DNA from 2 places in the Sphingomonas kyungheensis genome. Region 1 is predicted to be linked to the other one. Evidence: predicted binding sites of a transcription regulator. Region 1 holds the regulator's gene; the other holds the start of a gene.

Evidence for each region. The regulator LexA, encoded in region 1, represses DNA repair genes until DNA is damaged. The targets are predictions, from matches to a motif close to GTTCCNCNCTTGTTCT.
Region 2: the regulator LexA is predicted to act here: its motif matches at 4,154-4,169, upstream of radA (DNA repair protein RadA).

The regions. Positions count from the first base shown of each region.
Region 1 covers NZ_JBBBDM010000002.1:652,743-660,001, reverse strand. The annotation lists gene trpD (anthranilate phosphoribosyltransferase) at 1-699, shown strand, start outside; gene trpC (indole-3-glycerol phosphate synthase TrpC) at 696-1,484, shown strand; gene moaC (cyclic pyranopterin monophosphate synthase MoaC) at 1,481-1,948, shown strand; gene V8201_RS07155 (molybdopterin molybdotransferase MoeA) at 1,953-3,134, shown strand; gene lexA (transcriptional repressor LexA) at 3,193-3,879, shown strand; partial or broken gene V8201_RS07145 (ComEC/Rec2 family competence protein) at 3,887-5,938, opposite strand; gene gltX (glutamate--tRNA ligase) at 6,019-7,259, shown strand, end outside.
Region 2 covers NZ_JBBBDM010000003.1:67,894-75,152, forward strand. The annotation lists gene V8201_RS08060 (sulfite exporter TauE/SafE family protein) at 1-15, shown strand, start outside; tRNA gene V8201_RS08065 (tRNA-Pro) at 114-190, opposite strand; tRNA gene V8201_RS08070 (tRNA-Thr) at 291-366, opposite strand; gene V8201_RS08075 (replication-associated recombination protein A) at 397-1,728, opposite strand; gene V8201_RS08080 (PadR family transcriptional regulator) at 1,868-2,473, shown strand; gene V8201_RS08085 (DUF2218 domain-containing protein) at 2,470-2,760, shown strand; gene V8201_RS08090 (glycosyltransferase family 4 protein) at 2,773-3,915, opposite strand; gene radA (DNA repair protein RadA) at 4,191-5,561, shown strand; gene V8201_RS08100 (CvpA family protein) at 5,898-6,449, shown strand; gene V8201_RS08105 (iron-sulfur cluster assembly scaffold protein) at 6,446-6,883, shown strand; gene V8201_RS08110 (cation:proton antiporter domain-containing protein) at 6,876-7,259, shown strand, end outside.

The sequences.
Region 1 (7,259 bases):
TGCGGCGTACCCGTCGCCAAGCATGGCAATCGCGCCGCCTCGTCCAAGGCGGGCGCGGCCGATACGCTGGAGGCGATCGGGCTCGACATGGCGGTGGCGGGCGCGACCGCGGAAGGCAGCCTCGCCGATCTCGGCATCGCCTTCCTGTTCGCCGCCAACCATCATCCCGCGATGGCGCGGATTACCCCGATCCGCCGCCGCATCGGCCGGCGGACGATCTTCAACCTGATGGGACCGCTCGCCAATCCGGCGCACGTCACGCATCAGCTGATCGGCATCGCCCGGCCCGATTATGCGGGTCTCTACGCCGAGGCGCTGGCGCAGCTCGGGACCGGCGGCGCGGCGGTGATCAGCGGCGAGGAAGGGCTCGACGAACTGTCGACCGCCGGGCCCAGCATCGCGGTCAGCATCGGCAGCACGAATCTGCCGCCCCGCATCACCCCCGAGGATGCCGGCCTGCCCCGCCACCCGCTCGCCGCGATCCGCGGCGGCGACCCCGCCTATAACGCCGCCGCCTTGCGCCGCCTGCTCGACGGCGAGGCCGGTGCCTATCGCGACGCGGTGCTGCTCAACGCCGCCGCCGCGCTCGTCGTCGCCGGCCATAGCCCTCACCTCACCGCCGGCGCGACGGCCGCCGCCGCCGCGATCGACGACGGCCGCGCCGCCGCGCTGCTCGATCGCTGGATCGCTTACCGATGACCAATATCCTCTCCCGCATCATCGAGACCAAGCGCGCCGAAGTCGCCGCGCGCAAGGCGACGACCAGCCTCGCCGATCTCGACGCGCGGATCGCCGCCGTCACGCGTCCGCGCGGCTTTCGCGCCGCGCTCGACGCCCGCTCGGGTCCCGCGCTGATTGCCGAGATCAAGAAGGCCAGCCCGTCCAAGGGCGTGATCCGCGCCGACTTCGATCCGCCGGCCCATGCCCGCGCCTATCAGGCGGGCGGCGCCGCCTGTCTGTCGGTGCTGACCGACGAACAATGGTTCCAGGGCTCGGACGACTATCTGATCGCCGCACGCGCCGCCTGCGATCTGCCGGTGATCCGCAAGGACTTCATGGTCGATCCGTGGCAGGCGACCGAGAGCCGCTCGATCGGCGCCGACGCGATCCTGATCATCGTCGCCGCGCTCGACGACAATCAGATGGCGGAGATCGAGGCGTCGGCGCGCGAATGCGGCATGGACGTGCTGGTCGAGGTGCATGACGCACACGAACTCGACCGCGCGCTGCGGCTGCAATCGCGGCTGATCGGCGTCAACAATCGCGACCTGCGCGACTTTTCCGTCGACTTCGCCCGCACCTACGATCTCGTCGCCAAGGCGCCGGCGGGCTGCACCTTCGTCGCCGAGAGCGGGCTGGAGCGGCGCGAGGACCTCGATGCGATGGCGGCGCACGGCGTCCATTGCTTCCTGATCGGCGAGGCGCTGATGCGCGCCGACGATGTCGAGGCGGCGACGCGCGCGATGATCGGCGCCGAGGCGTGACCCGCCTCACCCATATCGACGCCGAGGGCGCCGCGCATATGGTCGATGTCGGCGGCAAGGCGGTGACCAGCCGCCGCGCGGTCGCCACCGGCCATATCGCGGTCGCTGCCGAGGCGCTCGCCGCGATCCGCGACGGCGCGGCGAAGAAGGGCGACGTGCTCGCGGTCGCGCGGATCGCCGGGATCATGGCCGCCAAGCGCACCGCCGAGCTGATCCCGCTCTGCCATCCGCTGCCGCTGACCCGCGTCACGCTCGACCTGACGATCGACGCGGGCGGCATCACCGCCACCGCGCTGACCGCGACCGACGGCAAGACCGGGGTGGAGATGGAGGCGCTCACCGCCGTCTCGGTGGCGCTGCTCACCGTCTATGACATGGCCAAGGCGATCGACCGGGCGATGGTGATCTCCGGCATCCGTCTGCTCGAAAAGGCCGGCGGCGCGTCCGGCGACTGGCGCGCCTGAGGCGATGACGCTGCTGCCGATCGCCGAGGCGCAGGCGCGTCTGTTCACCGCCGCGCCGCGCGTCGCCGAGGAGACGGTGCCGCTCGCGCAGGCCGCGGGGCGCTGGCTCGCCGCCGACGTCGTCGCGCAGCGCACGCAGCCCGCGCACGACCTCTCCGCGATGGACGGCTATGCGATCCGCTTCGCCGACCTGCCCGGCCCGTGGACGCTGATCGGCGAGAGCGCGGCCGGGCGGCCGTTCGACGGCACGATCCAGCCCGGCGAGACCGTCCGCATCTTCACCGGCGCGGTGATGCCCGCCGTCGCCGATACGGTGATGATCCAGGAAGAGGTGGACGCGCAGGGCGCCGCGATCCGACTCACCGGCGAAGGGCCGGCGCATCCGGGCCGCAACACCCGCCGCCGCGGCCTCGACTTCACCGCCGGCGACACGCTGGTGCGCAGCGGCGAGCGGCTGACCCCGGCGCGGATCGCCGTCGCCGCGACCGGCGGCGTCGGTGCGCTGTGCGTCCACCGACGCGTCCGTGTCGCGATCTGCGCGACCGGGGACGAACTGGTCGATCCCGGCCAGCCCGCCTCGCCCGATGCCTTACCCGAATCGAACCGCGCGATGCTCGCCGCGATGCTTGCCGATCTGCCGGTCGAGCTGATCGACCTCGGCATCCTGCCCGACGATCTGGCGACGCTGCGGGACGCCTTCGCGCGGGTCGACGCCGATCTGCTGGTCACCACCGGCGGCGCATCGGTCGGCGATCACGATCTCGTCCGGCCGGCGCTCGAGGCCGCGGGCGGCCAGATCGATTTCTGGCGGATCGCGCTGCGGCCCGGCAAGCCGATGATGGCGGGGCGACGCGGCGCGATGCAGGTGCTCGGACTGCCGGGCAATCCGGTGTCCGCCTTCGTCACCGCGATCCTGTTCGTCAAACCGGTGATCGCGCATCTCGCCGGCGCCGCCGACCCGCTGCCGCGCGCGACGCTGGCGCTGCTCGGCGAGGACCTGCCCGCCAATGGCGCGCGCACCGACTATCTGCGTGCCGAAATACGCGACGGCCGCGCTTATGCCTCGACGATCCAGGACAGTTCGATGCTGCTGACGCTGGCTCGGTCGCAGGCGCTGATCATCCGCCCGGCCGGCGCCGCGGCGGCACGGGCGGGCGACTCGGCAGATATCCTCGTCATCGCTTGACGGACGCCATCCTGTTCCCTAGAAGTTCCGCGTCTGTTCTGACGGGGAAGGATCGCCCATGCTCACGCGCAAGCAGCACGAGCTCGTATGCTTCATCAACGATCGGCTGGAGGAAACCGGCATCTCGCCCTCGTTCGAGGAGATGAAGGAGGCGCTCGACCTCAAGTCCAAGTCGGGCGTGCATCGTCTGATCAGCGCGCTCGAGGAACGGCATTTCATCCGCCGCCTGCCCAACCGGGCGCGCGCGCTCGAAGTGCTGCGCATGCCGGAACGGTCGGAGCGCAAGCCCGCCGCGTCGACGGCGCCGGCCGCACCGCCGCCCGCCAAGACCAACGTCCGCGCCGCACCGGCGCCCGCCAATGACGTGATCGAGATCCCGCTGCACGGCCGCATCGCCGCCGGCCTGCCGATCGAGGCGTTCGAGGGCAGCTCGACGCTCGCCGTCCCCGCCGCCCTGCTCGGCAGCGGCGAACATTATGCGCTCGAAGTGTCGGGCGATTCGATGGTCGAAGCCGGCATCCTCGATGGCGATTATGCGCTGATCCGCCGTACCGAGGTCGCCCGCGACGGGGAGATCGTCGTCGCGCTGATCGACGACAGCGAAGCGACGCTCAAATATTTCCGCCGCGAGGGCGCGATGGTCCGGCTCGATCCCGCCAACCGCGCCTACGAACCGCAGCGCTACGTCCCCTCGCACGTCCGCGTGCAGGGCAAATTGTCGGGCATCCTGCGCCGCTACGACTGAGCCGGGCGATCCGCCAGGGATGGCGGTCGCCGGGCTGTAGCACCGTGCGCACCCGTCGGCTTTCCAGGTCGATCGCGACGCCGCCGGTGCGACGCAGGAGCGGTGCATCGAGCCGCAGCCAGCGCGGGCGGCAGGATCGCGGCAGCCGCCGTTCGCTGACGACGATGTCCGCCGCATGGCAGGCGCCGATCAGCGCGGCACGATCGACCGGATAGGCGCTGCGCGTCGCAACGATCCGCCATGCGCGCTCTGTGCTCCTCAGCGTGACGATACAGGCGTCCGGCGAGCAGCGCGCCGCCGCCTGCTCGCTGAGCGGCAACGGCTCGCCGTCGATGCCGCCATTTTCGGCGAGCATCGCCCGCGTGTAATCACCGGCGCGCTCGCGGAGCAAGGCGAGTCTCCCGTCGACCCGTACCGCCATATGGCGGCCATCTCCCGTCACCAGCAGATCGGGGGCAGGCGCCTGCACCATCCACCAGCCGCCGAGCAGGATCGGCAGCAGCCCCCAATGCCGCACCCGCGTCCGCCACAGCATCAGCCACAGTCCGCCGCCGACGATCAGCGCGAATGCCGCGGCCGACATCGCCGGCAACGCAAACCCCGATCCCGGCAGCGCGGCGACGCGGTGGGCGATCACCAGCAACAGCCGCAACGCGAGATCGGTCAGCCACCAGACCGGTGGGCCGAGGCCGACCGTATCGGCGAGCAACGCCGCCGCTTCGAGCGGCATGACGACGAAGGTGGTGAGCGGGATCGCGACGATATTCGCCGCCGCGCCGTACAGCCCCGCCTTGTGGAAGTGGAAGACCGCGATCGGCATCAGCGCCGCCTCGACCACGACGCCGGTGAGCAGCAACGCAGCGCCTTCGCGCAGGATACGGCGACGCCAGGGCTCGTCGCGCTGCCGGAACCAGCCGGCGACGCGCGGATGGTCGTGGAGCGTGACGATCGCCGCGATGGCGGTAAAGGACAATTGGAAGCTCGGCCCGGTCACCGCCTCGGGCCAGACCAGCATCACCGCGATGGCACCGCCGGCGACCAGCCGCAACGTCATCGCCTCCCGTCCCAGCACCAAGGCGGCGAGCACCAGCAGCGCGGCGACGCACGAGCGGATCGTCGGCACCTGACTGCCGGTCAGCCAGGTATAGCCGATCGCCGCCAGCGCCCCCGCCGCCGCCGCGACCAGCGGCAGCCGCCAGCGGATCGCCAGCCACGGCGACAGCGCGAGCAGCCGCAGGACGCACAGCATCGTCGCCCCCACCGCGGCGGTGATGTGCAAGCCGCTCACGGAGAGCAGATGCGCCAGCCCGGCGCGCCGCATCGCATCGGCATCGGCCACGGTGATCGCGCCCTCGTCGCCGGTGGCGAGCGCTGCGGCGATACCGCCGCGACTGCCCGGCAGGCGCGACAGGATATGGCTGGTCAGCCCCGCGCGCAGCCCCTCGCCCGCCGCGCGCCGGATCACCCGCACCGGCGCGAAGCCGCGCCCGGTCGCGCCGATCCCCGCGAACCAGGCGACGCGCGCAAAGTCATAGCCGCCCGGCACCGCCGCATCGGCTGGCGGCATCAGCCGCGCGCGCAGCCCGATCACCGCCCCCTCGCCCAGCCCGTCGGGCGCGTCGCCGATCGGCAGGTTGATCCGCACCCGCGGCGGCACGCCCACGCTGTCGCTGCGCAGCGTCAGGCGGATGAGGTCGCGCGCCGGCAGCGGCTCAACCCGCTCGACCTCTCCCTGCACCGCGACGACGGCGGGGCGTGCCAATATCGGTGCGCCGACGCGCTCGGCCCGCCACCAAATCGATGCCAGCCCCGCCGCCGCGGCCAAGCCGCCGATCGCCACCACCCGCCCCGCCCGCCCGTCCCCCGCGAGCGCGATGCCGGCGAGCGCGGTCGCGACGCAGAGCAACAGCATGGCGGTCCAGCTCGCCGGATCGGGCAGCACGAACCAGGCGGCGATGCCGCCACCGAAACTCACCGGCAGCCAGAGGATCAGCGTATCGCGTTCAGCCTCCAGCCATTCTTCGATACCGAGCTGTAACCGAACGGGACGCCGCGGCATTTGAAGGGGCATGATCCGCGTGCTACGGCGCGCCTCGGCCGCCCTGGCCGTCACGTCTCAAACCCCGGGAGCATGCGCTGTTGAGCGCCACGATCGATCGCCACGCCCATCACCAGCCGACCGAGGTCGTGACGCGGTTCGCGCCGTCGCCGACCGGCTATCTGCATTTGGGCGGCGCGCGTACCGCCCTGTTCAACTGGCTGTACGCGCGGCATCACGGCGGCCGCTTCCTGCTGCGCATCGAGGATACCGATCGGGCGCGGTCGACCCAGCCGGCGATCGACGCGATCCTCGGCGGACTGCGCTGGCTCGGCATCGACTGGGATGGTGACGCCGTCTTCCAGTTCGCCCGCGCCGATCGCCATGCCGAGGTCGCGCATCAGATGGTCGCAACCGGCCATGCCTATCGCTGCTACATGACCGCCGACGAGATCGCCGCGCAGCGCGCCGCGGCGCAGGCCGCCAAGACGCCGCTGCGCATCCGCAGCCCGTGGCGCGACGCCGATCCGGCGACCGCGCCCGCCGACGCGCCCTTCGTCGTCCGGCTCAAGGCGCCGCGCGACGGTGCGACGACGATCGAGGATCGCGTGCAGGGATCGGTGACGGTGCAGAATGCCGAACTCGACGATCTCATCCTGCTGCGCTCGGACGGGACGCCGACCTATATGCTCGCGGTCGTCGTCGACGATCACGACATGGGGGTGACGCACGTCATCCGGGGCGACGACCACCTCAACAACGCCTTCCGCCAGCTGCCGATCTACCGCGCCAACGGCTGGCCCGAACCGATCTATGCGCATATCCCGCTGATCCACGGCACCGACGGCGCCAAACTGTCCAAGCGCCACGGCGCGGTCGGGATCGAGGCCTATCGCGACGAGCTCGGCATCCTGCCGGAAGCGTTCGACAATTACCTGCTGCGGCTCGGCTGGGGTCATGGCGATGACGAGATCATCAGCCGCGACCAGGCGACCGAATGGTTCGACCTCGGCGGCGTCGGCAAGAGCCCGTCACGATTCGACCTCAAGAAGCTCGAGAACCTCAACGGTCATTATATCCGCGCTGCGGACGACGCGCGGCTCGCCGCGCTGATCGCGCCGATCGGCGGCTATGACGATATCGACCTGCTGACCCGCGCGATGCCGGTCCTGAAGGCGCGCGCGGCCAATCTCAACGAGCTGAGCGAAGGCGCGCGCTTCCTGTTCGCGCAGCGTCCGCTCGACCTCGATCAGGCAGCTTCGGACCTGCTTGCCGGTGACGCGCCGACGCTGCTCGCTGCACTGCACGCTGCGCTTGACGCGGTGCAGCAGTGGGATCAGGA
Region 2 (7,259 bases), on a different contig from region 1:
AAGATGTTCTTCTAGGGCCGTAGCGGCGGGCGGCCGGCGTCTGCGGCGTAGCGGCGGTGCCGGGGACGGATTTGTAAAGCGCTGCGCGACGGTCCTTAGTGATCCGGGGGCGATGGTCGGGGAGACAGGATTCGAACCTGCGACATCCTGCTCCCAAAGCAGGCGCGCTACCGGACTGCGCCACTCCCCGACGCGGGTCAGCCCTTAGGCGGGCGGGGACCGGAATGGCAAGCGGCAATGCGGCTTTGTCGCGCGGGAGAGGCGATCCCACGCCGACCAAAGCAGGAAGGTGGTGCCGGTTGCAGGAATCGAACCCGCGACCTTCGGTTTACAAAACCGCTGCTCTACCAGCTGAGCTAAACCGGCGCGGGCGCCCTCATGGCCGAAGCGCCGGCGCTAGTCCACCCCGCCGCTGCGTTCGCTGCGCAGTCTGTCCCAATGCGCCAGCCGCTCCTGCAAGCGCGCCTCGAAGCCGCGGCCGCTCGGTTCGTAGAAGGTCTGCGGCGGCAGCTCGTCGGGCCAGTAATTGGCGCCGGAAAAGGCGTCGGCGGTGTCGTGATCATAGGCGTAGTCCGCGCCATAGCCGATCTGCTTCATCAACTTGGTCGGGGCGTTGAGGATATTGGCGGGCGGCATCAGCGAGCCCGTCTCGTGCGCGCTGCGCCACGCCTTCTTCTGCGCCATATAGGCGGCGTTCGATTTGGGCGCGGTGGCGAGATAGAGGCACGCCTGCGCGATCGCCAGTTCGCCCTCGGGCGAACCGAGGAAGTCGTAGGTGTCCTTGGCGGCGATACACTGGACCAGCGCCTGCGGGTCGGCGAGGCCGATATCCTCGACCGCCGCGCGGGTGAGGCGGCGCAGCAGGTAGAGCGGCTCCTCGCCCGCGGTCAGCATCCGCGCGAGGTAATAGAGCGCCGCCTGCGGGTCCGATCCGCGGATGCTCTTATGCAGCGCGCTGATGAGGTTATAATGCCCCTCGCGATCCTTGTCGTAGACCGCGACGCGGCGCTGGAGGAAGGCGGACAGGCCGGCGGGGTCGAGCGGCGCGTCGATCTGCACCGCGAACAGCGTCTCGGCCTGGTTGAGCAGAAAGCGGCCGTCGCCGTCCGCCTGCGCGATCATCGCCGCGCGCGCCGCGGGGGTCAGCGGCAGCGCGCGCCCCTCCGCCGCCTCGGCCCGGTCGAGCAACTGGCCGAGCGCCTCCGCGCCGAGCCGGTGGAGGATCAGCACCTGCGCACGGCTCAGCACCGCGGCGTTGAGTTCGAACGACGGATTCTCGGTGGTCGCGCCGACGAGGATGACGGTGCCGTCCTCGACGAAGGGGAGGAAGCCGTCCTGCTGCGCGCGGTTGAAACGGTGGATCTCGTCGACGAACAACAGGGTGCGCTTGCCGATGCGGGCGTGGTCGCGCGCCTCGGCGAAGGCCTTCTTGAGCTCGGCGACGCCCGAGAACACCGCCGAGATGGCGACGAAGCGCAGATCGACCGCGGCGGCGAGCAGCCGCGCGATCGTCGTCTTGCCGGTGCCCGGCGGCCCCCACAGGATCATCGACGACAGCCGGCCGGCGGCGACCATCCGCCCGATCGCGCCGTCGGGTCCGGTGAGATGCTCCTGGCCGACCACCTCACCGAGCGCGCGGGGACGCAGCCGGTCGGCGAGCGGGGCGTCGCCGGTGGGGGTGGGCGCGACGGGAGGCTCCGGATCGAGGCCGGTGAGCAGATCTGCCATCGGCCCGAGATAGGCGGGCAGGGGGCCGGCGTCACCCCCCCGACACGAGTCAGCCGCTTTCAAAATATATCTTGAGGGGTCTTGCGGTATGACCAGTAAGATATATCTTCGCTGCATCATGACAGACAGGGAATCGATCATGCACGGATTTGGATTTGGATTTGGCCACGGCCATGGCGGCCGTCAGCGCGGCTGCGGCCCCCGCGGTGGGCATCACCGCTGGGACCGTTTCGCTGCGGACTTCGCCGAACGGTGGGACGAGGTGCAGCGCGGCGGCGGCCGGCGGCGGATGTTCGATGGCGGCGAGCTGCGGCTGGTGCTGCTGCGGCTGATCGCCGACGAACCGCGCCACGGCTATGAGCTGATCAAGGCGATCGAGGAACTGACCGGCGGCGTCTATGCGCCATCGCCCGGGATGGTCTATCCGGCGCTGACGATGCTCGCCGAGATGGAGCTGATCGCCGAACAGCCGTCCGACAATTCGCGCAAGCGGTTCGTCGTCACCGCGGCGGGTGAGGCGCATCTCGCCGAACATGCCGAGCAGGTGGCGATGCTGATCGCCCGCCTCACCGAGGTCGGCGCGCATCGCGCGCGCAGCGATCGTGCGCCCGTCCGCCGCGCGCTGCACAATCTGCGCAACGTCCTGCGCAACCGGCTGGAGGCCGACGATCTGTCGGAGGAGGCCGCGCATGAGGTCGCCGCGCTGATCGACGAGGTCGTCCGCAAGATCGAGCGCATCAAGTGAGCGCCTCGGTCGCCCGCGTGCCGACGGCATCGGCCAGCCGCTATCTCCAGCAGCTCGCCAAGCATTGGAGCCACAAGATGACGGTAAGCTTCACTGCCGAGGAGGGGACGATCACCTTCCCCAACGGATCGGTTCTGGCGATGCGCGCCGACAGCGAGACGCTCGACCTGCTGCTCACCGTGCCGGCGGGCGAGGATGTCGAGCGGATGCGCGGCGTCGTCGCCAGCCATCTCGACCGCTTCGCGTTCCGCGAGGCGCCGCTGACCTTCGACTGGCGCGAGGGGTAGGGCGCGCGCCGGTCAGCGGCGGGCGAGCGCCAGATAGGTGTCGAGCACGGTCTGGTTGGCGCTGTCCCAGCGATAATGCGCGGCGCGGGCGATGCCGGCCGCGCTCATGCTCGCCTTCAGGGCGGGATCGCCGACGATGCGCGCGATCGCATCGGCATAGCCGGCGATGTCGGTCGGATCGACGAGGAAGCCGGTGACGCCGTCCTCGACCAGATCGACCGCGCCGGTTGCGCGCGCCGCGACGACGGGGACGCCCGCCGCCATCGCCTCGGTGGTGACGTTGCCGAACGTCTCGGTGATCGACGGGTTGAAGAACACGTCCATCGACGCGACCGCACGGCCGAGGTCGTCGCCCGACTGGAAGCCGGCGAAGATCGCGCCCGGCGCCTGTTCGGCGAACCAGTCCTGCGCCGGTCCCTTGCCGATCACCAGCACCTTGTGCGGCACGCCGCGGCGGGTGAGCGCCTTCACCACCTCGGCGAAGACGTCGAGGCCCTTTTCCTTGACCAGCCGGCCGAGGAAGCCGACCGCCATCTCGTCGTCGCCGATGCCGCGCTCGCGCCGCCAGGCGAGGCTGCGCCGCTCGGGCACGAAGGTGTCGTGATCGATGCCGCGCGACCAGATGGTGATCGGCGTCGTCACGCCCCATTCGCGCAGCAGCGTCCCCATGCTCGGGCTCGGCGGCATCACCACGTCGACGCGATTGTAGAAGCGCGTCATCAGCGCCTTGATCCATGGCTCGACGAAGCCGATCCGGTAATAGCGAAAATAGGTCTCGAACCGCGTGTGGAACGAGGCGACCGCGGGCACGCCGTTGCGCCGCGCCCAGCTTACCGCGCCATGGTTGAGCAGATCGGGCGCCGAGACGTGGACGATGTTGGGGGCGAAGGCCTCGACATCCTCGCGCGTCGTCTTCGGCAGATAGCGGCCGAGCAGATATTCGGCGCGGCCGCCCGGCATCGGGATCGCCGGCACCGAGACGAGATCGCCGACCGGCGGAAAGGCGGGCGGATCGATCGTCGGGGAATAGATGCGCACCGCCGCGCCGCGATCGAGCAGATGGCCGACGAGCAGGTTGAGCGCCTGGTTCGCGCCATCGCGGGTGTAGTTATAATTGCCGCTGAACAGCGCGATACGAAGATCAGAGGGTTGCATACCGACACCGGCCATAGCGGCCCGATTGCGGCGTGACTATGTCGGCGGCCGCAATGATCTTCGGCACCGGCAGCGGATCGGCGGCATGGCCGGTAGCGGCGGGAGACTGGCGGCACCGCGATGATCGGTGCCAGCCGCAAGCGACCGCGCCCCGGTGCGCCGCCTCGGCACCGCCGGTCGAAGTGCCGCCTCGTGGCAGTGTATGCCGTGCCGTCTCCGCGCGCCGGCGCGGATATTTGTTCCCTTCCCGTTCTCGTCGCACTATATCCGCGCGCATGGCGAAACCGCAGAAACGATATGTGTGCCAGGCGTGCGGATCGGTGTCGCACCGCTGGGCGGGGCAGTGCGCCGATTGTGCCGAATGGAATACTTTGGTCGAGGAGGCGGCGGCGGTCGTCACGCCGTTCCAGGCCAAGCACGACCTGCGCACCGGCGGCCGCTCGTTCCAGCTCGTCGGGCTCGACGCCGATATCGTCCTGCCCGAGCGGATGGCGACCGGCATCGCCGAGCTCGACCGCGCGCTCGGCGGCGGCTTCGTCGAAGGCTCGGCGACGCTGATCGGCGGTGATCCCGGCATCGGCAAGTCGACCCTGCTGTTGCAGGCGGCGGCCAAGCTCGCGCTCGCCGGACGCAGCGTCGCCTATGTCTCGGGCGAGGAGGCGACCGATCAGGTGCGGCTGCGCGCACGGCGGCTCGGCATCGGCCAGGCGCCGGTGCAGCTCGCCGCGGCGACCTCGACGCGCGACATCCTGACGACGCTGTCGATCGGCCAGGCGCCGGACCTGCTGGTGATCGATTCGATCCAGACCATGCACTCCGACCTGATCGAGGGCGCGCCGGGCACGGTCAGCCAGGTGCGTGCGTCGAGCCAGGAGCTGATCCGCTTTGCCAAGGAGCGCGGCACCGCGCTGGTGCTGGTCGGCCACGTCACCAAGGACGGCGCGATCGCCGGGCCGCGCGTGCTCGAACATATGGTCGACACCGTGCTCGCCTTCGAAGGCGAGCGCAGCCATCAATATCGCATCCTCCGCGCGATCAAGAACCGCTTCGGCGGCACCGACGAGATCGGCGTCTTCGCGATGCAGAGCGAGGGACTGGCCGAGGTCTCCAATCCCTCGGCATTGTTCCTGACGCAGCGCGACGAGGGGGTGACCGGCACGACGGTGTTCCCGGCGCTGGAAGGGACGCGGCCGGTGCTGGTCGAGATCCAGGCGCTGGTGGTGCGGCTGGCGAGCGGCGCGACGCCGCGGCGCGCGGTGGTCGGCTGGGACAGCGGCCGGCTGGCGATGATCCTCGCGGTGCTGGAGGCGCGCTGCGGGCTCAGTTTCTCCAACGCCGAAGTCTATCTCAACATCGCCGGCGGCTATCGCGTGCAGGACCCGGCGGCGGACATGGCGGTGGCGGCGGCGCTGATCTCGGCGCTGTCCGAACGGCCGGTGCCGATCGACGCGGTCGCCTTCGGCGAGGTCGCATTGTCGGGCGAGATCCGCCCGGTCGCGCATGGCGCGCTGCGGCTCAAGGAGGCGGGCAAGCTCGGCTTCGAACGCGCGCTGGTGCCGGCGGCGGTGGCGAAGGAGGACAGCGCGCTGCGGATGACGGGCTTCCGGACTCTGGGGGCGTTCGTGGATCATATGCTCGGACGGTGAGCGTGGGTTGGGCGTTCGGTCAGGCGGCGTCCGTCCGATGTCCGGGAGGCCGGTCCGACAAAGCGGCCTGAAGGTGGCGAGTCGCTGGCAGCCTGTGAGGGGCACACGTGCCATTTTCCCGAGGACATAGGCGGGTCCACAGCCCCCCATTCGTCATCCCGGCGAAAGCCGGGATCCATAGACACGGCGCTGTCGGTAGTCACGCGCAACCCTGACCGCCCGTATCCATGGATCCCGGCTTTCGCCGGGATGACGAGGGTGGGGCCAGGTGGTCCATCACCGCCGATGCCGCGACGGGGACTAGCGCCTCCGCCCCGGCATCCCTATTCCCAAGCCATGGCGCTGACCGCTCTCGACATCATCGTTCTCGTCGCCGTGCTCGGGGCGGCGCTGCTCGGGCTCAAGCGCGGGTTCGTCACCGAGGTGCTGTCGCTGTTCGCCTGGGTGGCGATCGTCGCGATGCTCAAGCTGTTCCACGTCACGCTCGCCGCCAAGCTTAGCGGCACGATCGGGACCCCGTCGGGGGCGGCGGTGGCGGCGTTCGTCATCATCGCGGGCGGCACCTATCTCGGCGGCAAGCTCGTCGCCAATGCGATCGGCAAGCGGACGCGGCAGTCGATCCTCGGCCCGGTCGATCGCGCGCTCGGCTTCGGCTTCGGCGCGCTCAAGGGGCTGATCATCGCCAGCCTCGGCTTTCTCGTCGCGGCGCTGCTGGTCGATACCGCCAACGGCGGCCCGGCGCGCCGGCCTGAGTGGATGACCCATTCGCGCTGCTATAATCTGCTCAACGCGACCAGCGCGGGGATCGCCGATTTCGTCGATCGGCGCCGGCGCGGCCTTCCCGTCTTTGGCGCGCGCCCCGCCGCCGAACCATCGAGCCAGCCATGACCGCCAGCCTGTACAATGCCGACATCCTGCGGCTCGCCGCGTCGATCCCGCATCATGCGCGGCTCGACCATGCGCAGGCGACCGCGGAGAAACGATCGCCGATCTGCGGCAGCCGGGTGACGGTCGACATCGGCCTCGACGCGGCGGGGCGGGTGGGCGAGGTGGGGCTGCTGGTGCGCGCCTGCGCGCTCGGCCAGGCGTCGTCGTCGCTGCTCGCGCAGGCGATCCTCGGCAAGACACCCGAGGAGCTGGCCGCCGCCCGCGACGGGCTGACCGGCTGGCTCGCCGGCGAGGGCGCGATGCCCGATTGGCCGGGGCTGGCGGTGTTCACCCCGGCCCTGTCCTTCACCGCACGCCACGCCTCGATCCGGCTGGCGTTCGAGGCGGCGGCGGAGGCCGCCTTCGCCGCACGCGAGGCGCATGCCGATGCATGAGGCGGCGCAAGGCGCGTCGCTGCTGCGCGACGGCGTCATCCTGCTCGGGTTCGGACTCGCCTTCGTCCTGCTGTTCCGCAAGCTCGGGCTCGGCGCGACGCTCGGCTTCCTCGTCGCCGGCGCGGTGGTCGGGCCGCACATTCTCGGTCTGGTCGGCGATGCCGAATCGAAACTGGGGATCGCCGAACTCGGCATCACGCTGCTGCTGTTCATCGTCGGGCTGGAGCTCAACCCGACGCGGCTGTGGCGGATGAAGCAGGAGATTTTCGGGCTCGGGCTGATCCAGGTGGTGGTGTGCGGGCTGGCGATCTCCGGCATCGTCTATGCCTTTGCGCATTTCTCGCCGACCGCGGCGCTGGCGCTCGGCCTGCCGCTG